DNA from 2 places in the Roseixanthobacter psychrophilus genome. Region 2 is predicted to be linked to the other one. Evidence: predicted binding sites of a transcription regulator. Region 2 holds the regulator's gene; the other holds the start of a gene.
What was found. The regulator LexA, encoded in region 2, represses DNA repair genes until DNA is damaged. The targets are predictions, from matches to a motif close to TGTTCNNNNTGTGTTCNG.

Region 1 (15,701 bases), on a different contig from region 2:
GTGAAGCCCCGGGTCTTCAACGCACGGATGATGTCGCCGATATGCTGGACGATGACGGGCGCGAGGCCCTCGGTCGGCTCGTCGAGCAGCAGCAGCTTGGCGCCCGTGCGCAGGATGCGGGCGATGGCGAGCATCTGCTGCTCGCCGCCGGACAGCTTCGTACCCTGGCTGTTGCGCCGTTCCTCCAGGCGGGGGAACAGGTCGTGGATCTCGTCGACGGAGAGGCCGCCGGGCAGCACCACCGGCGGCAGCAGCAGATTCTCGCGCACGTTCAGGCTCGCGAAAATGCCCCGTTCCTCGGGACAATAGCCGATGCCGAGGCGCGCGATATGGTTGGGCGCGAGCTTGACGGTCTCGTTGCCGTCGTAGCGGATCGAGCCGGCGCGCTTGCGCAGCAGGCCCATGACGGCGCGCATGGTGGTGGTCTTGCCGGCGCCGTTTCGCCCCAGCAGAGTCACCACCTCGCCCTTGTGGATATCGAAGCTCATGCCGTGCAGGACATGGCTTTCCCCGTAATGACCGTGCAGGTCGCGCACCGCGAGCAGCGGTGCGGCAGAGGCCGCCTCACCCATGGCCATGCCCCGTTCCCATGTATGCCTCGATCACTTGCGGATTCTTTGAAACCTCGGAATAAGGCCCCTCGGTCAGGATCTCGCCCCGCGCCAGCACGGTGATGGCGTCGGAGAGGTCGGCGACCACCGAGAGATTGTGCTCAACCATCAGCACCGTGCGGTTGGCCGACACGCGCTTGATGAGGTCGGCGGTGCGGGCGATGTCCTCGCGGCCCATGCCGGAGGTGGGCTCGTCCAGCAGCAGCATCTCCGGTTCAAGCGCCAGGGTGGTGGCGATCTCCAGGGCGCGCTTGCGGCCGTAGGGCAGTTCCACCGCCTCGTGCTTGGCGTAGGAGGTGAGGCCCACCTCCTCCAGCAATTCCATGGCGCGCTCGTTCAGCACGTCCAGCGAGTTCTGGGAGCGCCAGAAATGGAACGACGTGCCAAGCGCGCGCTGCAAGGCGACGCGCACGTTCTCAAGCACCGTCAGGTGCCCGAACGTGGCCGAGATCTGGAACGAGCGCACCATCCCCAGGCGCGCCACGTCGGCGGGCTTGGTGCGCGTAATCTCCTTCCCGTTCAGGCGAATGACGCCACGGGTCGGCTCCAGGAATTTCGTGATCAGGTTGAAGCATGTGGTCTTGCCAGCGCCATTCGGCCCGATCAGGGCGTGAATGGTGTGCCGTCGAATCCGCAGGTTGACGTTCTTGACCGCCGCGAAACCCTTGAACTCTTTGGTGAGACCCTCTGCTTCAACGATGTAGGGCACGTCTGAGACAGTGTCCGTCATCGTGCTCTGCGTCCTCGCTTGTTTCGGCCCGTAGCGCAGTGCGCCCGCCGGCTCCCCTAGAGACCGCATCTTGCGTGATGCTTTTGATCTTGCGGCGCAACCTAGCACGGTGAGCTTGGCTGCCGTCAATAGGAATAAGCTGCGCCAAAAGTCTCAGCCGTGAAGCGCCCTGTGGATCGCATGGATCCAGGTTACGGGACCGACGAAACGGCCACGATCACGTGGTCCCCCGCTACCCCCGAGAGCTGTAGCACCAAGGGCGTCGGCGCGACGTCGAACCGCACGCTCTTGCGCAGGCCGGGGCATCCGCGCACCCCGGTGAAGGCGACGGGGGTCAGGCTTTTGCCGTCCTGCATCAGATCGATCCAGCCGCCTTGCGACAGGCTCACCTCCAGCCGCCCGGAGGCAGGCGGCGCCGGCACGAGCAGGAAGCCGGCAAAGGTCCCGCCGTCCGCCGGCAGGCGGGTCGGCGGATAGGGCAACCCCGCCTCCTTGAGCGGCACGAGCTGGAGAATGACCGCCGCTTCCGCCGCCGGCAGCCGCGCGCCGCTGACGGCCCGCTCGGTCGCGCCGTCGAGGGCGGCGCGTGCCCGATCGAGCGGCCACGCGCCGCCCGCGCAACCCTCCCCCTCGACGGTGAGGGCCGCGCCGGGACCCGCGCCCAGCGCGAGCAGCGCGAAGACCCCGGCGGCGCCGAGGCGGGTCCGGGAAGAACGACGCGGGTGGAACCCGCGCAGGGAGAAATAGCGCATGCCGACCTTCAAATTATATTCCTAAGAATATAACGCAAGGGCCGGCGCTGCGCGATACCCTCAGCGCGACTGGCTGTGGTAGGCCGGGTTCGGCCGCATATCGACGCCGCCGGCAATGCGGTTCGACATGTTGAAGAACCCCGTCACCGCCGCGATGTCCCAGATGTCCCGCTCGGAAAAGCCCAGCTTCCGCAGGCCCTCGCGGTCCGCCTCTTCCACTTCGTGGGGCCGCTCGGTCAGCTTGACGGCGAAGTCCAGCATGCCCCGTTGGCGCGGCTCCAGGCGCGCGGCGCGATAATTCATCACCATCTGCTCGCCCAGGATCGGATCGCCCGAAAGCGCCCGCACCGCCGCGCCATGGGCGGTCAGGCAGTAATAACAGCGGTTCACGCTCGATACCGCCACCGCGATCATCTCCCGCTCCAGCTTCGAGAGGCCGGAGGGCGCCAGCATGAGGTCGTTATATATGCCGGCGAACGCATTCAGCTTGGCCATGTCGAAACTGTAGGCCGCCAGAACGTTCGGCACGAAGCCGAGCTTCTCCATGCACTTGTCGAAATAGGCCTGGTTCCCGGGATCGAGAGGGGCTGGCGGCAGGTCGAGCGCGATCAGCGGCGCATCGTCGGCCGGCCGGGCCGGCGGTGCCTTCACGGCGGCGGGCTTCCGCGCGGGCCCGGCCTTGGCCTTGGCGGCGACGGTGGTCGCGGCGCGCGCCACGGCCTGCATGGCGGCCTGGACTGCCCCGGTCTTGGGCGCGCCTGCATTTTCAGCAGACTTTGACTTTAATTTCTTGGGCTTGCCTGTGCTCTTCGGCGCGGTCATCCTGCTCCCCCTTAGATAGAGATCCCCGTCATCGTTCCGTCGCGGCTCTGAGCGAAACCCACAGTCAGAACGTCCGATCTGAGGACGACAGGCCCCACACTTCGGGCGGGGCTGAAGGGGAGAGGCCATGAACGTCCTAGGATTTCAAGGTTCAGAGCTTGGTTTCACCGCCCAGGCGCGCATCGACGAAACCGTGGCGCTGCTTGCCGGCGGCCCGGTGCCCGATTTTTTCGCCCGTGCCCTGCTCGCCGGCGCTGCCCCGGAGGACGTGGAAACCCTGCTCCCGGAAGCCCTGGCGCAATTGTGCCGCGAAGCCCATGCCCATCTCTCCGGCCGCGTGCCGGGACAGCACGACGTGCGGGTGTTCAATCCCCAATGGTCCGGCGCGCCCGCCATCACGGTGGTCGAGACCGTCAATGAGGATATGGCCTTCCTGTTCGATTCGATCGCCGGCGAACTGGCCGACGGGAATTTCGAGCCGAAGTTCGTTACCCATCCCATCTTCGCCGTCGAGCGCAATGGCGATGGCGTGGCCACCGGCATCGAGACCGACCTCTCCCAGGGCCGCAAGCGCTCCGCCCGCGAAAGCCTGATCCACATACATATCCAGGCGCTGGAAACCGCCGAGGGGCGCGAGACGCTCAAGGCCGCGCTCGACAAGACGCTCGCCGACGTGCGCGCCGCCAATGCCGATTTCCAGGCCATGCGTGCCGAAGTGCGGCAGGCGGCGGAAGGCTTCCGCCGCAAGTCGCAGCCCTATTCCAAGGAAGAGCGCAAGGAAGCCGCCGATTTCATCGACTGGCTGGCCAGCGACGATTTCATCTTCATCGGCGTGCGCCGCTATGCGCTTGCCGCCGACGGCGGCCTGGAAGTCGCCGAGGAGGGCCTCGGCATCCTGCGCGACCGCGAGGTGCACGAATTGCGCCTCGGCGAGGAAGCGGTGGTGACGACGCCGGAAATCCGCCAGTTCCTCGCCGGCCCGTTGCCGCTGATCGTCACCAAATCCTCGCTGCGCTCGCGGGTGCACCGCCGCGCGTTCCTGGATTATGTCGGCGTGAAGCTGCATGCCGACGATGGCCGCCTTTTGGGCGAGTTGCGCATCATCGGCCTGTTCACCGCCACCGCCTATACCGACTCGGTCCGCCAGATCCCCTATCTGCGCCGCAAGGTGGAGATGGTGGTGGAAGAGGCCGGGCTCGACCGCGAGAGCCATTCGGGCAAGGCGCTCGGCACCGTGCTCGAAACCTATCCGCGCGACGACCTGTTCCAGATCGACCCGACCACCCTGTTGGTGTTCGCCCGCGACATCCTCTCGCTCTACGACCGCCCGCGCGTGCGGGTGCTGCCGCGGGTGGATGCGTTCGATCGCTTCGTCTCGGTTCTGGTCTATGTGCCGCGCGAGCGCTTCGACGCGGCGCTGCGCGACAAGATCGGCGCACGCCTCGCCGCCGCCTTCGGCGGACACGTCTCGGCCGCCTCGCCTTCCTTCCTCTCGGATGTGCCGCTGACCCGCGTGCATTACATCATCGGCCGGCGCGAAGGCCGCACGCCGGAGGTGGATCGCTTCGCGCTGGAAGCCGCCGTGGCCGAGGACGTGCTCTCCTGGAGCGACCGCCTGCGCCAGGCGCTGCGCGAGGCGCCGGGCGTCAGCGATGCCGGCCTGCTGTTCGAGCGCTACGGCGATGCGTTCGACGCCGGCTACATCGCCGCCTACGGGATCGAGACCGCCGTCGCCGACATCGAGCGGCTGGAGCGGCTCTCCCCCGAGCGGCCGATCGCGCTCGACTTCTACCGCCGCCCGGGCGACCCCGCGAACCGCATCTCGCTGCGCCTGCTCTCCTTCGGCCGGCCGCTCCCGCTCTCCGAGCGCGTGCCGATGCTGGAGAACATGGGCCTCAAGGCGATCAACGAGCGCACCTATCATATCGAGCCGGTGTGCGGCGCCGACACCGAGGTGCGCCGCTCCTGGCTGCATGAAATGACCCTGGAACGGGTGGATGCCGGCACCATCGAGGTGTCCGGCTCGGCCGCCCGGCTGGAAGATCTGCTCACCGCCGTGCTGCGCGGCGAGGCGGAGAACGACGGCTTCAACGCCTTGGTGCTCGACACCGGCCTCGGCTGGCGCGACGTCGCGCTCGCCCGTGCGCTGGCCCGTTATCTCCGGCAGGCCGGCATTCCCTATTCCCAGGACTATCTGTGGACCACGCTGATCAACCACGCGGACGTGGCTGCCCGGATCGTCCAGTTGTTCCACACCTCATTCGATCCGCGCCTCGATGCGAGCCCGCAGGCCCGCGCCGCCCGTGCCGCGCCGCCGCGCGAGGAGATCGAGGCGGCCCTCGCCGACGTGTCCTCGCTCGACGAGGACCGCATCCTGCGCCGCTTCGTCAATCTCGTGGACGCGGCGCTGCGCACCACCTTCTATCAGGTGGATGGGGACGGCCGGCCCAAGGGCGCCATCGCCATCAAATACGACAGTGCCAAGGTGGAGGGGCTCCCCCTGCCCCGGCCCATGTATGAGGTGTTCGTCTATTCGCCCCGGGTCGAAGGCGTGCATCTGCGCTTCGGCCATGTGGCGCGCGGCGGCCTGCGCTGGTCCGACCGGCCGCAGGATTTCCGCACCGAGGTGCTCGGCCTGGTGAAGGCGCAGCAGGTGAAGAATGCGGTCATCGTGCCGGTGGGCGCCAAGGGCGGCTTCGTGCCCAAGCACCTGCCCATCGGCGGCTCGCGCGACGCGATCCAGGCGGAAGGCATCGCCGCCTACAAGATCTTCGTCACCGCTCTGCTGGAAATCACCGACAATCTCAAGGGCGGCGAGGTGGTGCACCCGCCGCTGACCGTGCGCGTCGACGGCGACGATCCCTATCTCGTGGTCGCGGCCGACAAGGGCACCGCCACCTTCTCCGACATCGCCAACGGCCTGTCGCAGGAACACGGCTTCTGGCTCGACGACGCCTTCGCCTCCGGCGGCTCGGTGGGCTACGACCACAAGGCCATGGGCATCACCGCCCGCGGCGCCTGGGAAGCGGTGAAGCGCCACTTCCGCGAAATCGACGTGGACATCCAGACCACGCCGATCACCGTGGTGGGCGTCGGCGACATGTCCGGCGACGTGTTCGGCAACGGCATGCTGCTCTCCAGCGCGCTGAAGCTGGTGGCGGCGTTCGACCATCGCCACATCTTCCTCGATCCCGAGCCCGATCCCGCCGCCTCCCACGCGGAGCGCGCGCGCCTGTTCGCCCTGCCCCGCTCAAGCTGGGCCGATTACGATCCGGCCCTGATCTCCCCGGGCGGCGGCATCTATCCCCGCACCGCCAAGCGCATCCCCCTGTCGGAGCAGGCCCGCGCCGTGCTCGGGCTCGACAAGCTGGAGGCGACGCCCACCGAGGTGATGAGCGCCATCCTCAAGGCCAAGGCCGATCTGCTCTGGTTCGGCGGCATCGGCACCTATGTGCGCGCCGCGAGCGAAACCGACGCCCAGGCCGGCGACCGCGCCAATGATCCGATCCGCATCGCCGCGCGCGACTTGCGGGTGAAGGTGGTGGGCGAAGGCGCCAATCTCGGCATGACCCAGCGCGGCCGCATCGAGGCGGCGCGCCACGGCGTGCGGCTCAATACCGACGCCATCGACAATTCCGCCGGCGTGAATACCTCCGACGTGGAGGTGAACATCAAGATCGCGCTGTCGACTCCGGTGGCCGAAGGCCTGCTCTCCCCGCCCGACCGGGCCGCCCTGCTGGGCGAGATGACCCAGGAGGTCGGCCTGCTGGTGCTGCGGAACAATTATCTGCAGACGCTGGCAATCTCGCTCGCCGAACGGCGCGGGGTCGGCGACCTCGCGTTCCAGCAGCGGCTGATGCAAATGCTGGAACTGCGGGGCGAACTGGATCGCGGGGTGGAATTCCTGCCCTCCGACGCCGAGATCCAGGAACGCCGCGCGCGGGGCGAGGCGCTGACCCGGCCGGAACTGGCGGTGCTCCTGGCCTATGCCAAGATCTCGCTCTATTCCGAGCTGCTCGGCTCGGACGTGCCGGACGACGCCTATCTCGCGGAAGAGCTGGAACATTATTTCCCCACCGCCATCGAGCAGCGCTTCCCGAATGCCATCACAAGCCATCGCCTGCGGCGGGAGATCATCGCCACCGGGCTTGCCAATGCCATCATCAACCAGGGTGGCCCGGCCTGCATCGCGCGCATCAGCGACCATACCGGCATGGATGCGGCGAGCGTGGTGCGCGCCTATGCGGCGGTGCGCGATAGTTTCGGCCTGACCGAGCTGAACGCCGCCATCGATGTCCTCGACAACCAGATCGACGGCGCGGTGCAATTGCAGCTCTATGCCGAGGTGCAGGATCTCGCGCTCAGCCGCACGGTATGGTTCCTGCGCAATGTGGACCTCGGCACCGGGCTCGATGCGGTGGTGGCGCGCTATCGCGGCGCCATCGCGGCGGTCGCCGCCGCGCTCGATTCCAGCCTGCCGGAAGCCTGGCGCCTGGCCGGCGCGCGGCAGACCGCGGCGCTGGTGGAAAAGCGCGTGCCGGAAGATCTCGCCCGCCGCATCGCCCTGCTGCGCGCGCTCTCCGCCGCCTCCGACATCGCCGTGCTGTCGCAGACCACCGGCCGGTCGATCGAGGATGCCGCCACGACCTTCTTCGCCGCCGGGCGCTATTTCGCGGTGGACGAAATCGTCGGGGCGGCGCGGACCATCACGGCGCCGGACTATTACGACCGCCTCGCCCTCGACCGGGCGCTGGGTCAGATCGAAGCCTTCGTGCGACAGGTGACCGGGGAAATCCTCGCCACCGGCTCGGGCGAAGAGGGGGTGGAGGCCTATGTCCAACGCCGCCGCAAGGAGATCGATCGCACCCGCGCCACGGTGCAGGACATCCTCGCCTCGGGCTTCAGCCTGTCCAAGGTGACGCTGACGGCAAACCTGCTGGGCGATCTGGTCCGCGCCTGACCTGCAAAGGCGCGGCAGACGACGCTGCAAAGGCGACGCTGCAAAGGCGACGCTGCAAAGGCGACGCTGCAAAGGCGACGCTGCAAAGGCGATGACACGAAAGGCGGCCGGTCCGGCCGCCTTTTTCCTGGCTGCCTGCGCGTTCCGCCTGCCCCGCTCGCCGCGTCCTGCGTCGCGCGCCCTTGGCCACGCGCCCCTTGGTTGCGCCCCCTTGGCCGCGCGACGGCCAGCGCGAGATCGGGACGGAAATCAGGTCAGGACAGAAATCAGGTCAGGACGGAGTCAGGGCTGGACACGGGACGCGCGCCGCGCGGAAAAGGCCGCGCGCCTTTGCGCCCCTCCGGTTCCACCGGGGTGGTGCGGATCGCGGGTGCGGGCGCGGCGATGCCATAGCCGAAGTCCGGCAGGCCATGCCGCGCCAGTTCGACTTCCAGCAGCCGCTCCTGCTCCGGCCCCCAGACCGCCTGTTTCTCCTTGGAACGCCGTTCCGTGGTCTTGCGGCCGATGGCGGAGCTTTTCACCGTGCGCGGCTTCAGCAGTTCCAGGCCGAGATAGTCCGAAAGGCGCTCCATCTCCACCTGCGGCTGGGCGAGGAGATCCTCATAGCGCAGCAGATGCGCCTCGGGCCGCTCGTGCCACGCCTTCACATGGGCGCACCAATAGCCGATCTGATTGAGCTTGCCTGCGGGGTCGCGGGCGGAGGTCGACTTCACATACGTGGCGAAATCGGTTTCGGGATCGATGCGGTAGCCCGGCTCGTGCCCCTTCAGGTCGAAATAGAATTGCGAGCGCAGCACGTCGCGCGGATTGCGCACGATATAGACGTGCTTGGCATTGCTGTAGAGCGAGCTTGCCGCCACCCAGTGCATGTAGGAATGCCACGGCCGGCGCTCCTTCAGCTTCTCGCCATAGAACGCATCGTGGCTCTTGATGACCACCGGCAGGTGCATCAGACGGGCGAAGAAGTCACCGTCGAGGTGCATCCACTCCCGCGCCACGGGGAAGCGCGCGCGGATTTCGTCGATCAGGAAATGCGTGCCCGAGCGGCGATGCGACTGCACAATGACGAGGGGCCGCATCCCCTTGTCGTCCCAATTGCCGATGCGCCCGAGAAAGCTGCGCTCATGGTAGGGAAAGGCGCCCGTCTGGAGATATCTCCAGCGAAGGACAGCCCAGGCGCGCTCCATCTTCTGCGCGAACTTTCCCATCGTGCATCCCCGTTGGCTGCACCGGGCGGGAGCGTCCCGCCGGCGCAAAGTGGACGTGCACACATTTTCGCGCGTGACCACACGAATGAGTGAACGGGCTGTAATCTTAGCGTAAAGTTCAGGAGGTATGGGAGGCGCCCCGCGCTATTTTTACAAAACTTTCTCGGTGTCCTGCGCGCCTATGATCGCCAGCACGCCTCGGGGAACAGTCGAGGCTTTGGAAACAGCACCTTACGGAAGATTGACGTTACGTCATATCGCCCTTTGCTGGATCTTGGGAGACCTGAACATGAAGATACCGCGCGCAGCCTTACCGGTGCTTCTCGCGACATATTGCGGTGCCGCCCTGGCGGCGCAGGACGGCGCGACCGCTCCCGCCACCGCAAAGGCCAAGCCTCACAGACAGGTGCAGGCGGAGGCCTCCGCCCCCCTCAGCCCCCGCTGGGTTCCGCCGAAATGGGAGATCAAGGGGCTCGTGGTGTGGGTATTCACGCCCGGACATTTCCAGCGCGACTGACCACTCGACGTCTCAACCCTCCCCAAGCCGGCCCACCGGCAAGGGGGCCGGGCCAGGTTCAGGGCGTGAAGCCGGAGGGAGCCAGTTCGAACCCGGCGAAATCGAACGCCGGCGCCACCGTGCATCCCACCAGCGTCCAGGCCCCCAGGCTTTCGGCCGCCTGCCAGTGGCCGGGCGGCACCACGCCCTGCGGCCGTTCGCCCGTGCCAAGGTTCGCCCCCAGGCGCAGATGGCGGACCGGGCCGCCGGGTGAGGCGATGGAGAGGGTCAGCGGCGCTCCGGCATGCCAGTGCCACACCTCGCTCGCATCCACCCGGTGCCAATGGGAGCGTTCGCCCGCCGCCAGCAGGAAATAGATGGCGGTGGAGGCGCCGCGCCCGCCGTCCGGCGCGGTTTCGCGGAAGGTCTCGCGAAAATGGCCGCCCTCGGGATGGGGCTGGAGACCCAGAGCGGCGATCACCTCGGCCGCCGACAGGGCGGCAACGGCGCCGCTCATCCCCGGAACACATTCTTGCGGGCGCGCAACTCGGTGAACACCGCCGAGGGGTCCGATTCCCCAAGGCCCAGCCGCTCGGCCATGGCCGGATCGTCGGCGCGCAGAAACGGGTTGGTCAGCTTCTCGTCGCCCAGCAGGGCGGGGATGGTCGGGCGCCCCTCCTTGCGGGCGGCCTCCGCCTCGCCCACCCGGCCCAGCAGCGCGCCGTTCTCCGGATCGACGGAGAGCGCGAACTTGCCGTTGGCGACGGTGTATTCGTGCCCGCAATAGACCGCGAGATCGTCCGGCAGCATGCGCAGGCGCACCAGGGAATGCCAGAGCACCGGCGGGTCGCATTCGATCGGCCGGCCGCAGCCCATGATGAACAGCGTGTCGCCGGCGAACAGCAGCCGCTCGCCCTCGAACAGATAGACGATGTGCCCGGCGGTATGGCCCGGCGTCTCCATCACCCGGCTGATCAGCGAGCCGACGGCCACCGGGTCGCCGTCCACCACCTCCACGTCGATGCCGGGGATGCCCGCCGCCTCGCGCTTGGGGCCGACCACCGTGGCGCCGAACTGCGCCTTCAGCGCCAGCACGCCATCCACATGGTCCGCATGATGGTGGGTGACCAGGATATGGGTGAGGTGCCAGCCCTCGCGATCCAGCGCCTCAAGGATCGGTGTCGCCTCCGGCGCATCGATCACCGCCGTCGCCTCGGTGGCGGGATCATGCAGGAGCACGGCGTAATTGTCGCTCAGGCAGGGGATGATCCGGATTTCGGCCGACATGGGTGGCGTCCTCCCTGCGTCAAAGAGCCCGCGCGGGGCATTCGCTGAACCTGCGCGGCACGTTCGTTGAACCTGCGCGGGAGCTTGCACCTGAGTATCACGCCTACTGGTGAGGGCAAGCCGGCCGGATGGTCGCAGCGTCAGCGCCGCGTGCCGCCATGCTATAAGAAGCGATCTTGAAAGGGGTACCATGTATCTCGATGTCGTGGATCTGCGCAGTTTCTACGCCCAGCCACTGGGGGTTGTGACGCGTCGGCTGGTCAGCCGCGCCGTGCGCGCCCGGTTCAACAATGTGCAAGGCCTCTCGGTCCTCGGCATCGGCTATGCGACGCCCTATCTCGGGGTGTTCCGGGGCGAGGCGGAACGCTGCATCGCCATCATGCCGGCGGCGCAGGGCGTGGTGCGCTGGCCCTCCGCCGCGCCCACCCTCGCGGCCCTCGCGGACGAGACCGCCTTGCCGCTCCCCAATGCGTCCATCGACCGCGTGGTGGCGGTGCACCTGCTGGAGATGACGCCCGACGCGGCCGAGATGCTGCGCGAGGTCTGGCGCGTGCTGGCGCCCGGCGGGCGGCTGCTGGCTGTGGTGCCCAACCGGCGCGGAGTCTGGGCCCGGCTCGATACCACCCCGTTCGGCAATGGCCGCCCGTTCTCGCGCGGGCAGGTGGTGCGGCTGCTGCGCGAAGCCCTGTTCACCCCGTCGGGCTGGGACGAGGCGCTATATTTTCCGCCCGTCTCCAACAATTGGCTGCTGCGCACGGCGGTGGCCTGGGAACGGGTCGGCGGCCGGCTCTCCCTGCCGTTCGCCGGGGTCCATGTGGTGGAGGCGACAAAGCAGCTCTACCGCCCGGCCGCGATCAAGCGCCCCGCCCTCGCGCCCATGCTGGACCCGGTGTTCGGCCAGGGGGTGCCGGCGGGACGAATGAGGCTCAATCGTTCCGGCTCAGCAGGAACACCGCCTGCTCCCCCAGCAGGTTCCACACCCACCACGGCATGTTGAAGCGCACCGGGTGGCCGGAGGAATCCAGCGCCACCGCCTTTTCCATGCGCGCGTCCAGCACCTCCACCAAGGCGACGAAGTCGCGGATGGTGCAAAAATGGATATTGGGCGTGTCGTACCAGGAATAAGGCATGTTGTCGGTGATCGGCATGCGCCCGTAGAGCAGCAGGTCGAAGCGCGAGCGCCAGTGGCCGAAATTCGGAAACGAGACGATGGCGCGCCGGCCGATGCGCAGCATCTGCTCCATCACCCAGCGCGGGCGGCGGGTCGCCTGCAGGGTCTGTGAGAGGATCACATAGTCGAACGCGTCGTCGGGATAATGGGCAAGGTCCACGTCGGCGTCGCCCTGCACCACCGAGAGACCGCGCGCCACCCCGGCATTCACCCCCTCGCGCGACAGTTCGATACCCCGCGCGTCGCAGCCGCGCACGGTGGCCAGCAGGTCCAGCAGCGCGCCGTCGCCGGAGCCGACGTCAAGCACCCGCGACCCCGGCGCCACCATGTCGGCGATCACCATCAGGTCGACGCGCACCGAGGAGAAGCGCACCGCCGGTTCGTCCTGCACCGCTTCCCTCACCGCCATGTCGCCCTCACCGGCTGCGCGCGGCCGGCAGGCCGGCGGCCTTGGCGGCGCTGTCGAGGAAGCCGTGGGCGATGGCGAACAATTCCGGCTCATGCAGCAGAAAGGCGTCATGGCCCTTGTCGCTGTCGATCTCGGTGAACGAGACGCTCGCGCCCGAGGCGTTCAGCGCATGCACGATGGCGCGGCTGTCCTCGGTGGGGAACAGCCAGTCGGAGGTGAACGAGGCGACGCAGAAGCGTGTCTTGGAACCCCGGAAGGCATTGGCCAGCACGCCGTCGTAATCCGCCGCGAGATCGAAATAATCCATGGCCCGCGTGACATAGAGATAGGAATTGGGATCGAACCGCTGGACGAACGATTCCCCCTGGTGGCGCAGATAGCTCTCCACCTGGAAATCGGCGTCGAAGCCGAACGTGGGCAGCACCCGGTTCTGCAGGCGGCGGCCGAATTTGCGATGCAGGGCCTGGTCCGACATGTAGGTGATGTGCGCCGCCATGCGCGCCACCGCGAGGCCGCGATGGGGCGTATGGCCCTGCTTGAGATAATGGCCGCCGGCCCATTCGGGATCGGCCATCACCGCTTGGCGCCCGACCTCGTGGAAGGCGATGTTCTGTGCCGAATGGCGCGCGGCGGTGGCGATCGGCAGGGCCGCGAACACCCGCTCGGGATAGCTCGCCGCCCATTGCAGCACCTGCATGCCCCCCATGGAGCCGCCGGCGACGCAGAACAGGCGCTCGATGCCGAGATGATCGAGCAGCATGGCCTGGGCGTTCACCATGTCGCGGATCGTCACCACCGGCAGGTCGAGGCCGTAGGGCTGGCCGGTGGCCGGGTTCAGCGAGGCCGGCCCGGTGGTGCCCATGCAGCCGCCCAGCACGTTGGCGCAGATGACGTAGAACCGCTCGGTGTCGATCGGCCTGCCGGGGCCGACCAGGGTCTCCCACCAGCCGGGCTTGCCGGTGACGGGATTGGCATTGGCGGCATGCTGGTCGCCGGTCAGGGCGTGGCACACCAGCACCGCATTGGTGCGCGCGGCATTGGGCTCGCCATAGGTCTGGTAGGCGATCTGCAGATGGTCGAGGGACACCCCGGCATCGAGCCGCAGCGGGCGATCCCGCCCGAACCGCACCACAGGGGAGTGCGGCTGGTCGGCTTCGCGGCGGGCGAGGGCGTCTTCCGCTTCCGTGGTTGGAGCCGTTGGTTCGGCCAGATTTTCCATTTCCCCTAGAAGCGACGCCCCCTTGCCTGTGTCAAGCACGCGCACGCAGGCGTGAAGCCACGCGCGTCGCGCGGCGCACGCAGACGACGGGTCAGCGGCTGTTCTGGCAGAGCGGGTCCAAATCGGGGCAGCCGAGCGCGTTGCGACCGGGATTGATCGCGGGGCTGGGTTCCACCGGCACTTCGCTGATGCCCTGCGGCGCACCGCGCGGCGAGAGCGGGGCCGCCCCCGTGGAGGGGGCGGGGGTGCGCACGCTGCCGGTGGTATCGGTGGCGCTGCCGGGCACTGTGGCCTGCGGCGCCGGGCGCACGTCCAGGGGCTGGCCCTGGGCGAACGCCGGGGCAAGGCCGCCGCCCAGGACCAGGCTGGTCAGGACCAGGCCTGCGGCCAGGACCGGGGTCTTCGACAGGGCGCTGCGCATATTTTCCTCCCACCGACGCGGCCCCGACACACGCGGGGCGTCTGGTTCTTGCCATAACACGGGCGGCGCGGCAGCGGTTCCCTCATACCCGTGAACAAAAGGCGCATCTGCCACGCTTGCCGATTCGGTCCCGGTTTCATCCGGGTTCGTTCTCCCGCTCGCCGGCGCGATCCCGATCCGGGACGCGGGCCGGAAGGGAGAACGAAACGGCATCGGCGCCGTGTCAGCGATTCGCTCGGCCTTTGTTCCGCCCATGTTCCCCTGCGGGGTAGCATCCTGGCCTTCCTGCCCCGATATGGTACAGAGCCCTGCCTCAAGGGCCTTGCCGTCGAGAACCTTTCCCTGAAGATCTGCGGACCCCGCGCGCTGATGGACGATGTGACGAAGCTGGCCGTCTTGCCGCGCTCGATCCGGGCGCGGGGCGTGACCGCGGTGCTCGGGCCGACCAATACCGGCAAGACCCATCTCGCCATCGAGCGCATGCTCGGGCATGAGAGCGGGCTGATCGGCCTGCCGCTGCGCCTGCTGGCGCGCGAGGTCTATCAGCGCATCGTCGAGCGGGTCGGGCCGGAGCAGGTGGCGCTTGTCACCGGCGAGGAAAAGATCAAGCCGCCCCATCCGCGCTATTGGGTGGCCACCATCGAGGCCATGCCGCGCGATCTCGACGTGGCGTTCGTCGCCATCGACGAAATTCAGATCGCCTGCGACCTCGATCGCGGCCACGTGTTCACCAACCGCCTGCTGAACCGGCGCGGGCGGTTCGAAACCCTGCTGCTCGGCTCGGCCACCATGCGGCCGCTTGTGGAAAAGCTCTTGCCCGGCGTCACGGTCTCGGTGCGGCCGCGCCTGTCCACGCTCTCCTTCGCCGGCGAAAAGAAGATCACCCGTCTGCCGCCGCGCTCGGCCATCGTCGCCTTCTCGGCGGAGGAGGTCTATGCGATCGCGGAATTGATCCGCCGCCAGCGCGGCGGTGCGGCGGTGGTGATGGGTGCGCTGTCTCCGCGCACCCGCAACGCCCAGGTGGAACTCTACCAGAGCGGCGAGGTGGATTATCTGGTGGCCACCGACGCCATCGGCATGGGCCTCAATCTGGATGTGGACCATGTGGCCTTCGCCTCCGATCGCAAGTTCGACGGCTGGCAATTCCGCCGCCTGAACCCGGCCGAGATGGCGCAGATCGCCGGCCGCGCCGGCCGCGCTACCCGCGACGGCACCTTCGGCACCACCGGCCGCTGCGCGCCGCTCGATCAGGAATTGGTGGAGCGACTGGAAAGTCATGTTTTTGACACGGCAAAAGTGTTGCAATGGCGCAACGCGGTGCCGGATTTCACCTCCCTCAAATCCTTGATGGAGAGCCTTTCGGTCCCCCCGCGCGAGGAGGGTTTGACCCGCGCGCCGACGGCGGACGACGTGCAAGTGCTCGAAATCATGAGCAAGGACGCGGACGTAGCGGCACGCGCCACCAATGCTGCCGCCATCGCGCGGCTCTGGGACGCATGCCAGGTGCCGGACTATCGCAAGATCTCTCCCGGTGCCCATGCGGAGCTGGTTTCCACCATTTTCGGCCATGTCGGAGATGGCGGAAGACTCCCCGATGAATGGTTCGCACGTCAAA
Region 2 (15,701 bases):
CGCCGCAACCGTTCATGGGGTGCGTGTAGCGCTCGCCGAGAAGATCCGTCGCGTGCTGCGCGGCTCCGCCGCCGACATCGCGGTCGCCTTGGTGACCGGAGACCGCTCCTCGATCACCCCGGCGGTCGAGGAGAGCATGCGCCTGTCGGGCCTCACCCATGTGCTGTCCATCTCCGGCCTGCACATGGCGCTGGTGGCGGGCACGCTGTTTGCGCTGGTGCGCGGCGTGCTCGCACTATTTCCACCGCTGTCGCTGGGAGCACCGGTGAAATCCCTGGCGGCGGGATGCGCGCTGCTCGGGAGCGCGGCCTATCTCGTGCTGTCGGGAAACGACGTCGCAGCGCAGCGCTCGTTTCTCATGCTGGGGCTGGTGCTGCTGGGGGTGATGGTGGGGCGGGCCGCTTTGACCTTGCGCAGCGTCGCGGTGGCGGCGGTGCTGGTGCTGGCGATCGCCCCGGTCTCGGTGCTCGATCCCGGCATGCAGATGTCGTTCGCGGCGACACTGGCGCTTATCGCCGCGTTCGAACGCCTGCGCCCGCTGCGGCTCGGTTGGGCGGCGCACGGCTTGGCGGGACGCGCCGCGCTGAAAGCCGCGCTGTTCGTCGGCACCCTGGCGCTGACCTCGCTGGTGGCGGGGCTTGCGACGGCGCCTTATGGGGCGCTGCATTTCCACCGGGTCGGCGCCTATGGCCTTCTCTCCAATCTCGCGGCCATGCCGGCGGTGAGCTTTCTCGTGATGCCGTTCGGCCTGCTCGGGGTTCTGCTGCTGCCGTTCGGCTGGGATTCCCTGGCGTGGCCGGTGATGGGCGTCGGCATCGACATCATGGTCGCGGTCTCCGACCGGGTCGCTGCGCTGCCCGGCGCGGGCCTGAGGACCGATTGGTTCAACCCGGTGGCGGTCCTTGTCCTGAGCCTTGCCCTGTTGTGCCTGTGCCTCATGCGCACCCGGCTGGCGGCGATTGCATTGCTTCCCGCCGCCGCGGCCTTCTTGCTCGGCGGCGCCCCGCTGCGCCCCGATATTCTCATCGCGCCCGATGGGCGGACGGTGGCGGTGCGTATCGCGGACGGGACGCTCTCGATCCTCGGGGCGTCCGCGAACAAGATGGTGGCGGAGCAATGGCTGAGCCGCGAGAGCGATGCACGCAGCCCGCAATCCCCGGGCCTCGCCGACGCCTTCCTTTGCGACCGGATGGGATGCACGGCCCGCACGTCCGGCGGCATCGTCGCTGTTTCGCGTCGCCCGGAGGGGCTGGAAGCCGATTGCCTGAATGCGGTTCTGGTGGTGAGCCCCAATCCCGCCCCCATCAAATGCCCGGCGCAGGTGGTCACACCGACAGACATGGCGCGCACCGGGACCCTCGCGCTGTTCCACGTCGCCGGCGCCATGCGCCCCGAGGAGCTTTGGCGCGTCGCGCCAGCCCGCACGCCCCAGCGACAGAGGCCCTGGATGCCACTGTTGCCGCCTATGGCAGAGCCGTCGACGGCATCGAACTCCGCCTCGCAGGCGCAGGAGGATGCCTTGCGCTAGTTCAGCCGTCGCATTCGGGAGAGAGGGGAGCGCGCGAAGCTCAAGGGATTAAAACATCTGGCGGGCAGGGATGGCCGCCCGAGAAGATCTCAATAACGGCGCATCAATCCCACGAGCCGGCCTTGGACGCGCACCCGGTCGGGACCGAAGATCCGCGTCTCATAAGCCGGGTTGGCAGCTTCGAGGGCGATGGAGGCGCCCTTTTTGCGCAGGCGCTTCAAGGTGGCTTCCTCGTCGTCCACCAAAGCGACGATGATATCGCCGGTCTCAGCCGTATCGCATTTGCGGATCAGCACCGTGTCGCCATCGAGGATGCCGGCTTCGATCATGCTGTCGCCGCGCACTTCAAGGGCGAAATGCTCGCCCGAGCCAAGCATTTCCGGCGGCACGTTCAAGGTATGGCTGCGCGTCTGTATGGCCGAGATCGGCGAGCCGGCGGCGATGCGGCCCATAACCGGCACGGTGACCGTGGGCGAGGCATCCTCGTCTTCCATCGGTGGGCGGACCCGTCCAAGGCTGCCCTCGATCACGCTCGGGGAGAAGCCACGCCCGCCGCCGGAGGAGCGACTGGCCGCAAGGCCAGGCGCCGCGCTGTCGGGCAGGCGCACCACTTCCAAGGCACGGGCGCGATTTGGCAGGCGGCGGATGAAGCCACGCTCTTCCAGCGCCGTGATCAGGCGATGAATGCCGGACTTGGAGCGAAGATCCAGCGCTTCCTTCATCTCGTCGAAAGAGGGAGGAACGCCGGTCTCTTTCAAGCGCTCATGGATGAAACGCAAAAGGTCGTATTGCTTGCGCGTCAGCATGGCCTCGTCCGCCCCCATCCCAATTTCCGCTTTTCAAGCGATGCCCGAGAGACATCACAGAAAACGAAACAAATCATGAACAAGCATTAGCTGTTCCTTTTGTGTTCCGCAAGGGTGAACATCTCGTAAACGGTATTTCAGGAGGGAAACGGGAGGATCATGCAGGGGTCGCCCACCGCGCCCGGAGGGGCAAAGGCGGGGCGGATCAGCAGGCAATCGGCCGCGGCGAGGGTCGAGAGCATCGAGCTGTCCTGGATCGGCAGAGGGGTAGCGCACACGGCGCCGTCCTCGGCATGGGAGAGGGTAGCGCGCATGTAATCGATGCGGGAATCGTTCGCCCGGGTGGGCGCGCCGAGCCGTGCCGGCCGGGGCTCCGGTGCCAGCCTGGAGGCGCCCTGCAGGGCGTTCAGCAAGGTGGTGAGGAACAGCACCGCGCAGACATAGGCGGAGACCGGATTGCCCGGCAGCCCGAGCACTTGCATCGCGCCGCGCGCGCCGAACATCAGCGGCTTTCCCGGCCGCAGCGCGATTCTGTGAATGGTGAGGGCGACCCCTTCGTCCCGCAGCGCGGGCGCGATCAGGTCGTGTTCGCCCACCGAGGCGCCGCCCGAGGTCACCAGCACGTCGACCCCCGATTCGGCCGCAGCCCGGATGGCGGCGCGGGTGGCCTCCAGGGAATCACCCACCAGGCCGAGATCCACCGGCTCCGCGCCGCAGGCGCGCGCAAGTGCGGCGAGCCCGTACACGTTCGAGACCACCACCTCCGAGAGCGCGCCGGTTCCCGAGCCGGGCCGCACCAGTTCGTCGCCGGTCTGCAGAATGCCCACCTTCGGCCGGGCGCGAACATCAAGGCGCGCATGATTTGCGGCAGCGGCCAGCATCACGTCGCGGTCGGTGAGGCGATGCCCTGCCCGTAGGATGAGGCCGCCGGCCGGGAAGTCGAAACCGGCCTTGCGCACATTGCGCAGCGGGGCGGTATGCACGGTCGTGGTGATGGTTGCGCCGTCGCGGGTGATGTTCTCCTGGATCACCACCGTGTCGGCACCGTGCGGTAGCAAGGCCCCGGTGAAGATCCGCACCGTCTCGCCCGGCGCGATCGTGCCGGCAAAAGGACGGCCGGCGGCGGATTCGCCGATGACCCGCAGCGTGGCCGGGACCTCTGCGATGTCGGCGCTGGAAACTGCGTATCCGTCCATGGCCGACATGTCGGCCGCCGGCTGGCTGCGCAACGCCCAGAGATCGCTTGCAAGCACCCGGCCGGTGGCCTCGGCCACGCTCACGCTCTCGACCGGCAGCGCAGCGATGCCCGCCACCACAAGCGCAAGCGCCTCATCCACGGGCATCAAGGCCATGTCGCCTGCTCCGAATCCATTATGCGTTCGGATGCGTTATACCAACGACCACGGTCTTTGACTGGTTTCGATCTGAATTCGCTCAGGCGCCTGCGGCGCGCCATTCGCCGGAGCGTCCGCCGGATTTTTCCAACAGGCGAACCCCCTCGATGCGCATGCCGCGGTCGGCCGCCTTCGCCATGTCGTAAATGGTCAGGCAGGCGATGGAAACCGCAGTGAGCGCTTCCATCTCGACGCCGGTCTGGCCGCTTACCTTCACCCGCGCGCGCACCACGAGACCGGGGAGGGCGGCATCCGGCGCTATCTCCACCTCGACCTTCGAGAGCATCAGGGGATGGCAGAGCGGAATCAGCTCGTGCGTGCGCTTGGAGGCCATGATGCCGGCAATGCGGGCGACGCCGAGGACGTCGCCCTTCTTCGCATTGCCGGACAAAATGAGGTCCAGCGTCTCGGACGCCATGATGACCCGGCCCTCCGCCAGAGCCTCGCGCGCGGTCACCGCCTTGTCCGCGACATCGACCATGCGCGCGGCGCCCTGGGCATCGAGGTGGGTCAGTTCGGACATGGCGTCAGCGGCTCCTGGTCCAGGTCTGGGTCTTGCAGAAGGGCACGATCACGCACCCGCGCACGTTCAGCGTATTGTCGCCGTCGAGGCGCAAGGTGGCGCTATAGGTCTTGCCGTCGTCGGCATTATAGATCTCGCCGCCCGTCCATTCGGCCGGGCCACCTGCGAAGCCTTGGAGAATCTGCAGGCCCTTCAGCGGGCGGGTCCGCAGGGCCGCGTTGGAATTATTGACATCCTTCAGGCCCGGGTCGGCCTTGATGCCGTCGGACGAAACGAGCCGGCCGCACACGGAACTGCCGCACCGGGTGATCTCTACCAGTCCGTTTTTGGTCGGCGTCGCCCAGGTGCCGGTCACATCGGCGGCGCGCGCGGGCAGGGCGGCGATGGGAAGGGCGGCGATGGACAGCGCGGCCGCCAGAAGCAGCGTCTTCATGAGCATTCTCCCTTGGTCGTCATTTGCGCATCCACCTCGTTGGCGGGTGGACGGGACGGCATTAGACTTCAAGGTGACGTATACGGCAAGTTTACGCCGCAAGCAGCGTTCGGGTCGCGGATGCGACATCGGTTTGCCGCATGAGGCTTTCGCCCACCAGGATCGTGCCGATGCCGATGCCGGCGAGCCGCGCCACGTCCTGCTGCGTGAAGATGCCGCTCTCGCCGATGCAGATCCGGTCCTTCGGCACGCGGGGCGCCAGGCTCTCGCTGGTTGCCAGCGTGGTTTCGAACGTGCGCAGATTGCGGTTGTTGATTCCGACCAACGTGCAGGGCAGGGCAAGCGCCCGGTCCAACTCCTCGGAATCATGGACTTCCACAATGGCGTCCATGCCGTAGGCGGTCGCCGCATCAAGCAGATCGCGGGCCAGCGCGTCATCTACGCCGGCCATGATGATGAGAATGCAGTCGGCGCCCCAGGCCCGCGCCTCCGCCACCTGATAGGTGTCGTACATGAAATCCTTGCGCAGCACCGGCAGCGAGACAGCGGCGCGGGCGGCCATCAGGAATTCCGGCGCGCCCTGGAACGAGGGCGTGTCGGTGAGCACCGAAAGGCAGGTCGCGCCCCCGGCCTCATAGGCGCGAGCGAGCGCGGGCGGATCGAAGTCGGCCCGAATCAGGCCCTTGGAGGGACTGGCCTTCTTGATCTCGGCGATCAGCGCCGTGCGGCCGGCGTCCAGGGCCGCGCGCAGGGCGCCGGCGAACGGACGGACCGGGCTTGCGGCGCGTGCCGCCGCCTCGATTTCGGCGCGTGGGCGGGCGGCCTTGGCGGCTGCGATCTCGACGCGCTTATAGGCTTCGATACGGGTGAGGATGTCGCTCATGACGGCACCTTGGGCGCGACTTTGTCCGAAATCATGACAAGCGTCTCCAGACGTGCGCGGGCGGACCCCGTGTCGAGCGAGGTCTGCGCCATCGCAACGCCTTCGCGCAGGTCCGCGGCCCGGCCGGCGATCAGGAGGGCGGCCGCCGCATTCATCACCGCCACATCGCGATAGGCGCCGGGCTCCCCGTCCAGGACGGCGCGCAGAGCGACCGCATTATGGGCGGCGTCGCCTCCCTTCAACGCCTCGGACGGAACGCAGCGCAGGCCTACATCCTCGGGCGCGATCTCGAACGTGTGGATCCGGTCGTCCTCCAGCGAGGCGATGTGGGTGACGCCGCAGAGGGTGATCTCGTCCAGGCCGTCGGAGCCGTTGACCACCCAGGCGCGCTGCGAGCCAAGGGTCCGCAGCACTTCGGCCAGCGGCACGATCCAGGATTTGGCGAACACGCCGACCATCTGCCGCGTCACCCCGGCGGGGTTGGAGAGCGGGCCGAGCAGGTTGAAGATGGTGCGCGTGCCCATTTCCACCCGCGAGGGTCCCACATGCTTCATGGCGGGGTGATGGGCCGGGGCGAACATGAAGCCGATGCCGGCTTCCGCGATGCAGCGGGAAATGCCCTCGGGGGTCAGGTCCAGCCGCACGCCGAGCGCCGCCAGCACATCCGCCGCGCCGGACTTGGAGGACAGCGCGCGGTTGCCGTGCTTCGCCACCGGCACGCCGGCACCGGCGACGATGAAGGAGGCGCAGGTGGAGATGTTATAGGAGCCGGAGGCGTCGCCGCCGGTGCCCACCACGTCGACCGCCGCCTCGGGCGCCTCGACGGTCAGCATCTTGGCGCGCATGACGCTCACCGCGCCGACGATCTCCTCCACCGTCTCGCCGCGCACCCGCAGCCCCATGAGCAGGGCGCCGATCTGCGAGGGCGTGGTCTCGCCCGACATCATCTTGTCGAACACGTAGGCGGATTCCTCGCGGGTCAGCGCCGCGCCGGTTGCAACCTTGCCGAGCAGGGGGCGGAACTGTTCCATCGCGTCAGCTCCGTGCCCGCCGGCCTTCGTTGAAGGCCCGGGCGATATCGAGGAAATTGCGCAGCAGGGCGTGGCCGTTCTCCGAGGCGATGCTCTCGGGATGGAACTGCACGCCGTGCACGGGGAGGGTGCGGTGGGCAAGGCCCATGATCAGGCCATCGTCGGTGCGCGCGGTCACCTCCAGCGCGGCGGGCAAGGTGTTCTGCTCGACGATCAGGGAGTGATAGCGGGTCGCGAGGAAGGAATGGTTGAGCCCGCGAAACACCGAGCGGCCCTCGTGGTGGATCTGCGACATCTTCCCGTGCATGGGGATGGGCGCGCGCACCACATCGCCGCCGAACACCTGGCCGATGGCCTGGTGGCCGAGGCACACGCCGAACAGCGGCACCTGCGTGCTGGCGCGCGCGATCAGATCGCAGCAGATACCGGCCTCGGTGGGGGTGCAGGGGCCCGGCGAGATGACGATGGCATCGGGCTTTTCCGCCAGCACCTCATCAACGCTCAGCGCGTCGTTGCGGTGAACGGTGACATTTGCGCCCAGCTCGCCGAGATAATGGACGAGGTTGTAGGTGAAGCTGTCGTAATTATCGATCAGCGTTACGGCGGTCATCGTGGCTCCAGGCCCGGCGGATCCGGGCAGGCGCGCTCCTCGCGACAAAGTGGGAGCTGCGCCCCGAGTTAAAGCGCGGGGGTGACGGAAGGGTCAAGCCTGACGCCATCGCTCGCGAAAGGAGATCGGATGCGCCATGTCACTGGCCCCTTTTGGCGCCGGCGGCGAAGCGCACCGCTTCCTCGCCGGCACGGAACAGCGCCTTGGCCTTGTTGATGCATTCCTGGTGCTCGCTCAGCGGCACGGAATCATACACCAGCCCGGCGCCGGCCTGCACATACATGCGCCCGTCCTTCACCACGGCGGTGCGCAGGACGATGCAGGTGTCCATCTCGCCATTGGCGCTGAAATAGCCGATGGCCCCGGCATAGATGCCGCGCTTGTCCTTCTCCAGTTCGTCGATGATCTCCATGGCCCGCACCTTGGGCGCGCCGGAGACCGTGCCGGCGGGAAAACCCGCCGCCAGCGCGTCGAGCGCGTCGAAGCGCGGATCAACCTTGCCCTCGACGTTGGAGACGATGTGCATCACCTGACTGTAGCGCTCGATGAAGAAGCTGTCGGTGACTTCCACGGTGCCGATCTGCGAGACGCGGCCGGCATCGTTGCGGCCGAGGTCCAGCAGCATGAGATGCTCGGCGCGCTCCTTCGGGTCGGCGAGAAGCTCGCTTGCCAGCGCCTCGTCCTCCACATGGGTCGCGCCGCGCTTGCGGGTGCCGGCGATGGGGCGGATGGTGACCTTGCCGTCACGCAGCCGCACCAGGATCTCGGGGCTGGAACAGACGACCGAGAAGCCCTCGAAGTTCAGATAGACTAGGAACGGCGCCGGATTGACCCGACGCAGCGCGCGGTAGAGCGCGAACGGGGGCAGGGCGAACGGGCTCTCGAAACGCTGGGAGAGCACCACCTGGAAGATATCGCCGGCGCGGATATAGTCCTTCGCCTGCTCCACCATGGCGCAGAATTCAGCCTCGGTGGTATTGGAGACGGGCTCCACATGGGCGTGGAACGGCTCCGGCGCGGGATGGGCCATGGGCCGATCGAGCCCCGCCACCACGCTGTCGAGCCGCGCCAGCGCCGCCTCGAACGCCGCGCGGGCGGTCACGCCGTCCTGCGGGCGCACGGGGGTCACGGCGGTGAGTTCGTCCTTCACCGCATCGAACACCACCATCAAGGTGGGGCGGATCAGCAGGGCTTCCGGCACGCCGATGGGATCGGGCTTGGCCGGCGCGAGGCGCTCCATCTGGCGCACCATGTCATAGCCGAGATAGCCGAACACGCCCGCCGCCATGGGCGGGGCGCCGGCCGGCAGGTCGATGGCCGATTCGGCCAGCAGGCTGCGCAGGGCCACGAGCGGCGGTTCGGCGCAGGGCTCGAACGCCGTCCGGTCCTTGAGTGCCGCGCGGTTGATCTCGGCCGTGTCGCCATTGGCGCGCCAGATCACGTCAGGGTCGAGGCCGATCATGGAATAGCGGCCGCGAGTCTGCCCGCCCTCCACCGATTCCAGCAGGAACGCGTTGGGCTTCTCGCCCGCGATCTTGAGGAAGGCGGAGACCGGGGTCTCGAGGTCGGCGATCAGCGTGACCGTGACGATCTGTGCCTCGCCGCGCGCATAGCGTTGGGCGAAAGCCTCAAAATCGGAGGGCGCGTTCATCATCATCCCGCTCAATTCGCGCTCGCGCCGATGGACTGCTGAAGCAGCGGCTCGTTCACCGAGACGCCGATCTGGGTGCGCAACTGGGCGAGATATTGCAGCAGCAGGTCGGTCTCGATCTGCTGCCCGATGCGTGTGGCGGCCTGCTGCTCGGCCGTCGTTTCCGGCGGCACGACAATCCCGGTGACCTGAAACAGGATGCGCTCCGCCGGCACGGTTCCGGACGCAAGGCCGTAGCCGTGCAGGGCCACGTCGAAGATCTTCGCGATGGCATCAGCCGAAAAATCCGAGGCGGCACGGCCTCTTTGCAGGTTTTCCGCAGATTTCACTTCAAGCCCGGCTGCGCCCGCCACATCGGCCAGCGTCTTGCCGCCCTGCACGTCCGCGAGGAGCTGCTTGGCCTTGGCATCGACCGCCTTCACGGTCTCGTCCTCGGTCCAGCGCGCCACCACCTGCTCGCGCACCTCGTCGAACGGGCGTTCGCGGGCGGGGGTCACCTCGTTGACGTCGTACCAGACATAGCCGCCGTTATCCGGCAATTGCACCGGCTCGGTCTCCACACCCGGCTGCGAGGCGAAGGACCCGGCGATCACCTCGGCGCCGCCGGGAATGCCCCGCACCTCGGCCCCGGTGGGATCGCGGCCGGAGCGGTCCACGGCATCGATGGTCTCGCTCTGCAGGCCGACCTTCTGCGCGATCTCCGCCAGCGTCGCGCCGGAGCCGCGGTCGTCCTCGATGGCATCGTGCTTGTCCAGCAGCTCGCGCCGGGCGCGGTCGAGGGCAAGCTCCTTGCGCAGCACGTCCTGCACCTGCTCAAGCGGTTGCTGCTGGGCGGGCTCGATCTTGGTCACGTGCACCAGGGCGGAGCCGAACGCGCCGGGAACCGGCGCGCTGGTGCCGTCGACGGGGAGCGAGAAGGCCGCTTCGGCGATCTTGGGATCGATCAGGTCGGTCCGCACCACTGTGCCGAGATCGATGTCCTTGGGGCTAAGGCCGCGCGCGGCGGCGATCTGGTCGAAGGTTTCGCCGGCCTTGATCTTGTCCGAGGCCTGCTGCGCCTCGTCCGCCTTGGAGAAGACGATCTGCTGAACGGTGCGGCGCTCCGGCGTGCCGAAACGGGCAGCGTTGCGCTCATAGGCGGCCTTGATGTCCGCGTCGCTCACCTGAATCCAGGGCGCGAGCGTTGCGGGGGTGAGGGCAAGAACCGTGATCTTGCGATATTCCGGCGCCCGGAAGGTGATCTTGTGGGTGGTGAAAAAGGCCTGAAGCTGCGCGTCGGTCGGCGCGGCGACCGGGCCTGCGGCCGCGGGACCGACCGCGAGATAGGACACTGCGCGCTGCTCGCTCTCATAGCGATGGGCCGCGTTCAGCAGGATGGCGGGCGCAACGAGATCCCCGCCGACGGCGGACGCGATCTGCTGACGCAGCATGCGCTGCTTTTCCGCCGCCAGGAAACGCGGCTCGGTGAGGTTGTTGGCCCGCAGGAGCTGCTGGAAATAGGCCGGGTCGAACTCGGTCGCGCCGGGACGCCGCAAGGCGGGATTGGCGCGGACGGTGCGCGCCACCTCTTCATCGGAAATGGCCAGACCCAGGCTCTTGGCCGCGTCGTCGAGCGTGGCCTCGGCCACCATCTGGTTCAGCACCTGCCGGTCGAGGCCGAACGCGCGCGCCTGCTCGGGCGTGAACGGGCGCCCGGTGCGCCGGCCGATCTGCTGGATCTGATCGAGATATTGCTGGCGGAACGCGTCCGCGGAAATCTCGGTGTCACCAACCTTGGCCACGGCGCGCGCGCTCGGGCCGCGAAACACGTCTGCGATGCCCCAAACGAGAAAGCTGACGGTGAGCAGGAGAAGGAAGGCCTTGGCGATGAAGCCTGAGGCGCCTTTACGGAGAGTCTGAAGTACCATTGCTCAGTCTGGTTTGAGGAGGGGCGCGGCCCCGACGCAGAAGGCGCGCATCATAGGGAGGGGGACCTCGCGCCGCAACGGCGCAGGCGGGGCCGTTTGCCGTGTCGCGCGCCCTCTGATAACCGGACGGAAACACCCCTGTCCATCGTCATCCGCACCGGAGGAATTCATGCCCGTCGTTCGCCGCCCGCTCGTCGCCGGAAACTGGAAAATGAACGGGCTGCGGCACTCGGGGGCGGAGTTGCTGGCCATGGTGGAAGGCTATGACGCGGGTTTGCGGGAACGGGTCGATCTGTTGATCTGCCCGCCGGCGACGCTGATCGCGGGCCTTGCCGGCGAGATCGCCGGCTCGGCCATTGCCATCGGCGCCCAGGATTGCCACGCCAAGCCCTGCGGCGCCCACACCGGGGATATCGCGGCCGAGATGATCGCCGATGCCGGCGCCAGCCATGTCATCGTCGGGCACAGCGAGCGCCGCACCGACCATGGCGAGAGCGACGCGATGGTGCAGGCGAAGGCGGCAGCTGCCCTGCGCGCGGGACTGGTACCGGTGGTCTGTGTCGGCGAGACGCAAGCCGAGCGCGATGCGGACGCCTGCCTGCATGTGGTGGCCCGGCAGGTGAGGGGATCCGTTCCCGCGGGCATTTCGGCGGAAAAGCTTGTGATCGCCTATGAGCCGGTGTGGGCGATCGGCACCGGCCGCGTGCCCACCGTGAAGGATGTGGAGGAAGTGCACGGCGAGATTCGCGGCGTCCTGCGCGAGCTGTTCGGCGCGGAGGCGGAGAAGGTGCGCATCCTCTACGGCGGCTCGGTGAAGCCGGACAATGCCGCGACCCTGCTGAGGGCGAGCGATGTGGATGGCGCCCTGGTGGGCGGAGCAAGCCTGAAGGCCGCCGACTTCCTCGCCATCGCGCGGGCCTATCTCTAGGACCTTCAGGAAAGGCGGCCGGAGGAGGCCGCCGAAGTTAGGCCCCGTAGAAGAGGCCTGGGGGGCGGGCGCCGTGCGCGCCCACCCCGCCAGAACACGATTAAAGCGAGAAGTTGGTGGCGCTCAGCAATTGCTTGATGACGCTCAGCTCTTCGCCGCTGGTCGGGGTCTTCTGCGAGACGAAGTCGAACACCTTGCCGTCCTGCAGGCCGTAATTGGCGATGCGAGTGACCCGGCGGTTCTTGTCGAAATAGACCGCGATCACCTTCTGCTCGGTAATCTCAGGCTTGAGGAAGGCGATCCGCTTCTCGGTCTGGGAGATATAATAGAACACGTCGCCGTTCACGGTGGAGACGGTGGACGGGGTGCCGAGAACCAGCAGCACCTGCTCCTGGCTGGAGCCGACCGGCACCTGATCCAGCGCGCCGTCGCTCAGTACATAGCCGCGCTGGTAGGTGCGCACCACGCCGCTGATCGACGTGCCGGTTCCACCGACGAAGTTCGCGCAGCCGGACAGCGCGCCGGCGATCACCGCCAGTCCAACCGCCGCGCAGGCGCGGCCGCGGGCGCCTTTGCGCGAAATGGAACTTCTTGCTTGCGATGACGCCACGCCGATTCCCTCGATTTCTGCCCCTGCGGCATATGCCGCCTGATCCCTGAGCGATGCCAGTGCCCTTGCCACGACGCCTCCAGCGCGCTACGCCCCTTGCTCATCCGCGTCTAGCCTACGAGCGACGCACAGACCCGCAAAAAGTGATGCTGAATCTGTTTCGTCGACCCGAGCGCCGAGCGACCATCCAGCGCCTCTATGGCGTGATCGTGGCACAGGCGCGGCAGCCTGCCTTCTATACCGACTTTGCCGTCCCAGATACTATAGAGGGGCGGTTCGAATTGGTGTTGCTGCATACATTTCTGGCCTGCCACCGCCTGAAGAACGGTGATGCGGCGAGCCGGGAGATGTCACAATTGGTGTTCGACGCCTTTCTCGACGACATGGATCGCAGCTTGCGCGAAATGGGCGTGGGCGACCTGACCGTGCCCAAGCGCATGAAGAAGATCGGCCAGGCGTTCTACGGCCGCGCCGGCGTGTTCGATGCGGCGCTCCAGGCCGGTGCGCCGCCGGACTCGCTGCGCGAAGCGGTCGCACGCAATATATATGAGGTCGAAGCTGCGGCGCTTGGTGCGCCGGGGGAAGCACTGGTCGCCTATGTCAGGCGCACGGTTGCCGCCCTCGCCGCGGTCCCGACCGAAGCGTTCGCCAGCGGCGATGTCCATTTTCCCACCCCGATCGCGCGCGAGGGTGCTGATCATGAGTGACCTTCCCTTGACCCATCGTATTTCCCTTGCCGAGGTTCCTGCCCACGGGCTCCAGGTGCAGCTTGCGCCGGACGCGGCGCAACGCGCCGCGCTCGCCCGCTTCCTGGACGTGCCGGCCGTCCATGGCTTCACGGCTGATCTCAAGGTCATGCTGGAAGGCGCGGGCGCCCATGTCTCCGGCCGCCTGAAGGCGCAGGTGCGGCAGGTCTCCGTGGTCTCCCTCGAGGCCTTCGATTCCGAGGTCGAGGAGGAGATCGACGTCCATTTCGCCCCGGAGGAGGTGCTCGCTGTGCGCACGCTCGACGAGGACGACCCGGAAGCGGAGCTGGATCAGCCCGACGCCATCGTCGACGGCGGCATCGATCTCGGGCATCTCGCGACCGAATTCCTCTCTCTGGCGTTGGACCCCTATCCCCGGCTTCCCGGCGAGGTCTTCGAAGCCATCGCCGAGGCTCCGGAAACCCTGTCGCCGTTCGCGGAGCTCGCTCGCCTGAAGGACAAGCCTTGATTGCCTGTGTGAAATATTGCGGTGTGCGCCCGAGACGTTATTGTCCGGCCGCTCTGGAGCGGGTTCTTCGTCCGCGGAACAAGCTGGAACGTCTGCCTCGATGACCGTGCCCGTTCGCATTGCCGTTGACGCCATGGGCGGGGACCATGGCCCGGAGACCATATTGGCCGGGGCGGCGCTCGCGCTCGAACGCCACCCGGACACGCAATTCCTGTTGTTCGGCAACGAGGAGCGGGTGCGCGCGGTGCTGGCCGCCCATCCCCGGCTGAGCGCCGCCTCGCGGGTGATTCACACCGAGATCGTCGTCGGCATGGACGACAAGCCCAGCCAGGCGTTGCGCAACGGCCGCTACAAATCGTCCATGTGGCGCGCCATCGACGCGGTGAAGACCCGCGATGCCGACGCGGCCATCTCGGCGGGCAATACCGGCGCGCTGATGGCCATGGCCAAGTTCAACCTGCGCACCATGCCGGGCATCGGCCGGCCGGCGATTGCGGCGATCTGGCCGACCCTGCGCGGCGAGAGCATCGTGCTCGATGTCGGCGCGTCCATCGGCGCGACGGCGCACAGCCTGGTCGAGATGGCGATCATGGGATCGGCCATGGCGCGGACCGTGTTCAGCATCGAGCGGCCGACCATCGGGCTGCTGAATGTGGGCGTGGAGGAGATCAAGGGCGTCGAGGAGGTCAAGGAAGCCGGCCGCCTGCTGCGCGAGGACACCTCCACCGACCTGCTCTACCACGGCTTCGTGGAAGGCAACGACATCGGCGCCGGCACGGTGGATGTCGTGGTGACAGAAGGATTTTCCGGCAATATCGCGCTGAAGACGGCGGAGGGGACGGCCAAGCAATTGGCGAGCTATTTGCGCGCCGCCATGGGCCGCACCTGGCGTTCCCGGCTCGGCTATATTCTCGCGCGCGACGGCTTTCGCGTGCTGCGCGAGAAGATGGATCCCCGCCGTTCCAACGGGGGCGTGTTTCTGGGCCTGAACGGCGTTGTGATCAAAAGCCATGGCGGAGCGGATGCGGAAGGCTTCGCCGCCGCCGTGGATCTCGGCTACGACATGGTGCGGCACGAATTGCTGTCGCGCATCAAGACGAGCCTCCTGACGCGTGCCGCAGCCGGCGGAGCGGCGGGCACGGCGTTGCCGGTAGAAGCGGAAGGTCAATCGTGAGCGTCATCAAGTCCGTGGTTCGAGGTGTGGGCTCCTATCTGCCGGACCGGGTCCTCACCAACGCCGAACTCGCCCGCTCGGTGGAGACGTCGGACGAATGGATCGTGCAGCGGACCGGCATTCGCGAGCGTCATATCGCCGCTGCCGGGGAGCTGACCTCCGATCTCGCGCGGCATGCCGCGACCCGCGCCCTGGCGGACGCCGGGCTGGAGGCGGCGGATATCGACCTGATCATCCTCGCCACCTCGACGCCGGACCAGACCTTTCCCGCGACCGCGGCGACCGTCCAGGCGGAACTGGGCATCACGCGCGGCGCCGCGTTCGACCTGCAGGCGGTGTGCTCCGGATTCGTGTTCGCGCTCGCGACCGCCGACGCGCATCTGCGCACCGGCAGCTTCACGCGCGCCCTGGTGATCGGCGCCGAGACCTTCTCCCGCATCCTCGATTGGGAGGACCGCGGCACCTGCGTGCTGTTCGGCGACGGCGCCGGTGCGGTGGTGATCGAGGCGCGCGACGCTGAAGATGCCGACGGCCGCGGCATTCTCACCACTCATCTGCGCTCCGATGGCCGCCATCGCAGCAAATTGTTTGTGGATGGCGGGCCGTCCTCGACCCAGACCGTCGGCCATCTGCGCATGGAGGGCCGTGAGGTTTTCAAGCATGCGGTGGGCATGATCACAGACGTGATCGAGGACGCTTTCAGCGCCACCGGAACCTCGGCGGAGACCATCGACTGGTTCGTTCCGCATCAGGCCAATCGCCGCATCATCGACGCCAGCGCGCAGAAACTTGGAATTGCAACGTCCAAGGTGGTGACAACCGTGGATCTCCATGGGAATACTTCCGCCGCCTCCATTCCGCTTGCGCTGGACACGGCGTGCAAGGATGGGCGCATCAAAACCGGAGACCTGGTTTTGCTGGAGGCGATGGGCGGCGGCTTCACCTGGGGTTCGGCGCTCATCCGATGGTAGGTAAATCACTAATAACGTTGACCAGCCTCGCCCTGAG

Region 1: the regulator LexA is predicted to act here: its motif matches at 14,330-14,347, upstream of V5F77_RS02005 (helicase-related protein).

What each region holds. Positions count from the first base shown of each region.
Region 1 is NZ_JBAFWT010000001.1:418,855-434,555, forward strand. Features, by position in the region: gene V5F77_RS01940 (ABC transporter ATP-binding protein) at 1-578, opposite strand, end outside; gene V5F77_RS01945 (ABC transporter ATP-binding protein) at 565-1,341, opposite strand; gene V5F77_RS01950 (hypothetical protein) at 1,533-2,093, opposite strand; gene V5F77_RS01955 (peroxidase-related enzyme) at 2,154-2,819, opposite strand; gene V5F77_RS01960 (NAD-glutamate dehydrogenase) at 3,043-7,875, shown strand; gene V5F77_RS01965 (sulfotransferase domain-containing protein) at 8,142-9,083, opposite strand; gene V5F77_RS01970 (hypothetical protein) at 9,373-9,600, shown strand; gene V5F77_RS01975 (cupin domain-containing protein) at 9,659-10,096, opposite strand; gene gloB (hydroxyacylglutathione hydrolase) at 10,093-10,866, opposite strand; gene V5F77_RS01985 (class I SAM-dependent methyltransferase) at 11,057-11,863, shown strand; gene metW (methionine biosynthesis protein MetW) at 11,793-12,446, opposite strand; gene metX (homoserine O-acetyltransferase MetX) at 12,454-13,665, opposite strand; gene V5F77_RS02000 (hypothetical protein) at 13,757-14,086, opposite strand; gene V5F77_RS02005 (helicase-related protein) at 14,456-15,701, shown strand, end outside.
Region 2 is NZ_JBAFWT010000020.1:50,175-65,875, forward strand. Features, by position in the region: gene V5F77_RS17350 (ComEC/Rec2 family competence protein) at 1-1,528, shown strand, start outside; gene lexA (transcriptional repressor LexA) at 1,618-2,334, opposite strand; gene V5F77_RS17360 (molybdopterin molybdotransferase MoeA) at 2,472-3,686, opposite strand; gene moaC (cyclic pyranopterin monophosphate synthase MoaC) at 3,769-4,251, opposite strand; gene V5F77_RS17370 (DUF2147 domain-containing protein) at 4,256-4,684, opposite strand; gene trpC (indole-3-glycerol phosphate synthase TrpC) at 4,776-5,567, opposite strand; gene trpD (anthranilate phosphoribosyltransferase) at 5,564-6,598, opposite strand; gene V5F77_RS17385 (anthranilate synthase component II) at 6,603-7,208, opposite strand; gene trpE (anthranilate synthase component I) at 7,348-8,862, opposite strand; gene V5F77_RS17395 (peptidylprolyl isomerase) at 8,871-10,766, opposite strand; gene tpiA (triose-phosphate isomerase) at 10,936-11,694, shown strand; gene V5F77_RS17405 (outer membrane protein assembly factor BamE) at 11,795-12,304, opposite strand; gene V5F77_RS17410 (ubiquinol-cytochrome C chaperone family protein) at 12,451-13,011, shown strand; gene V5F77_RS17415 (YceD family protein) at 13,004-13,519, shown strand; gene plsX (phosphate acyltransferase PlsX) at 13,620-14,693, shown strand; gene V5F77_RS17425 (beta-ketoacyl-ACP synthase III) at 14,690-15,664, shown strand.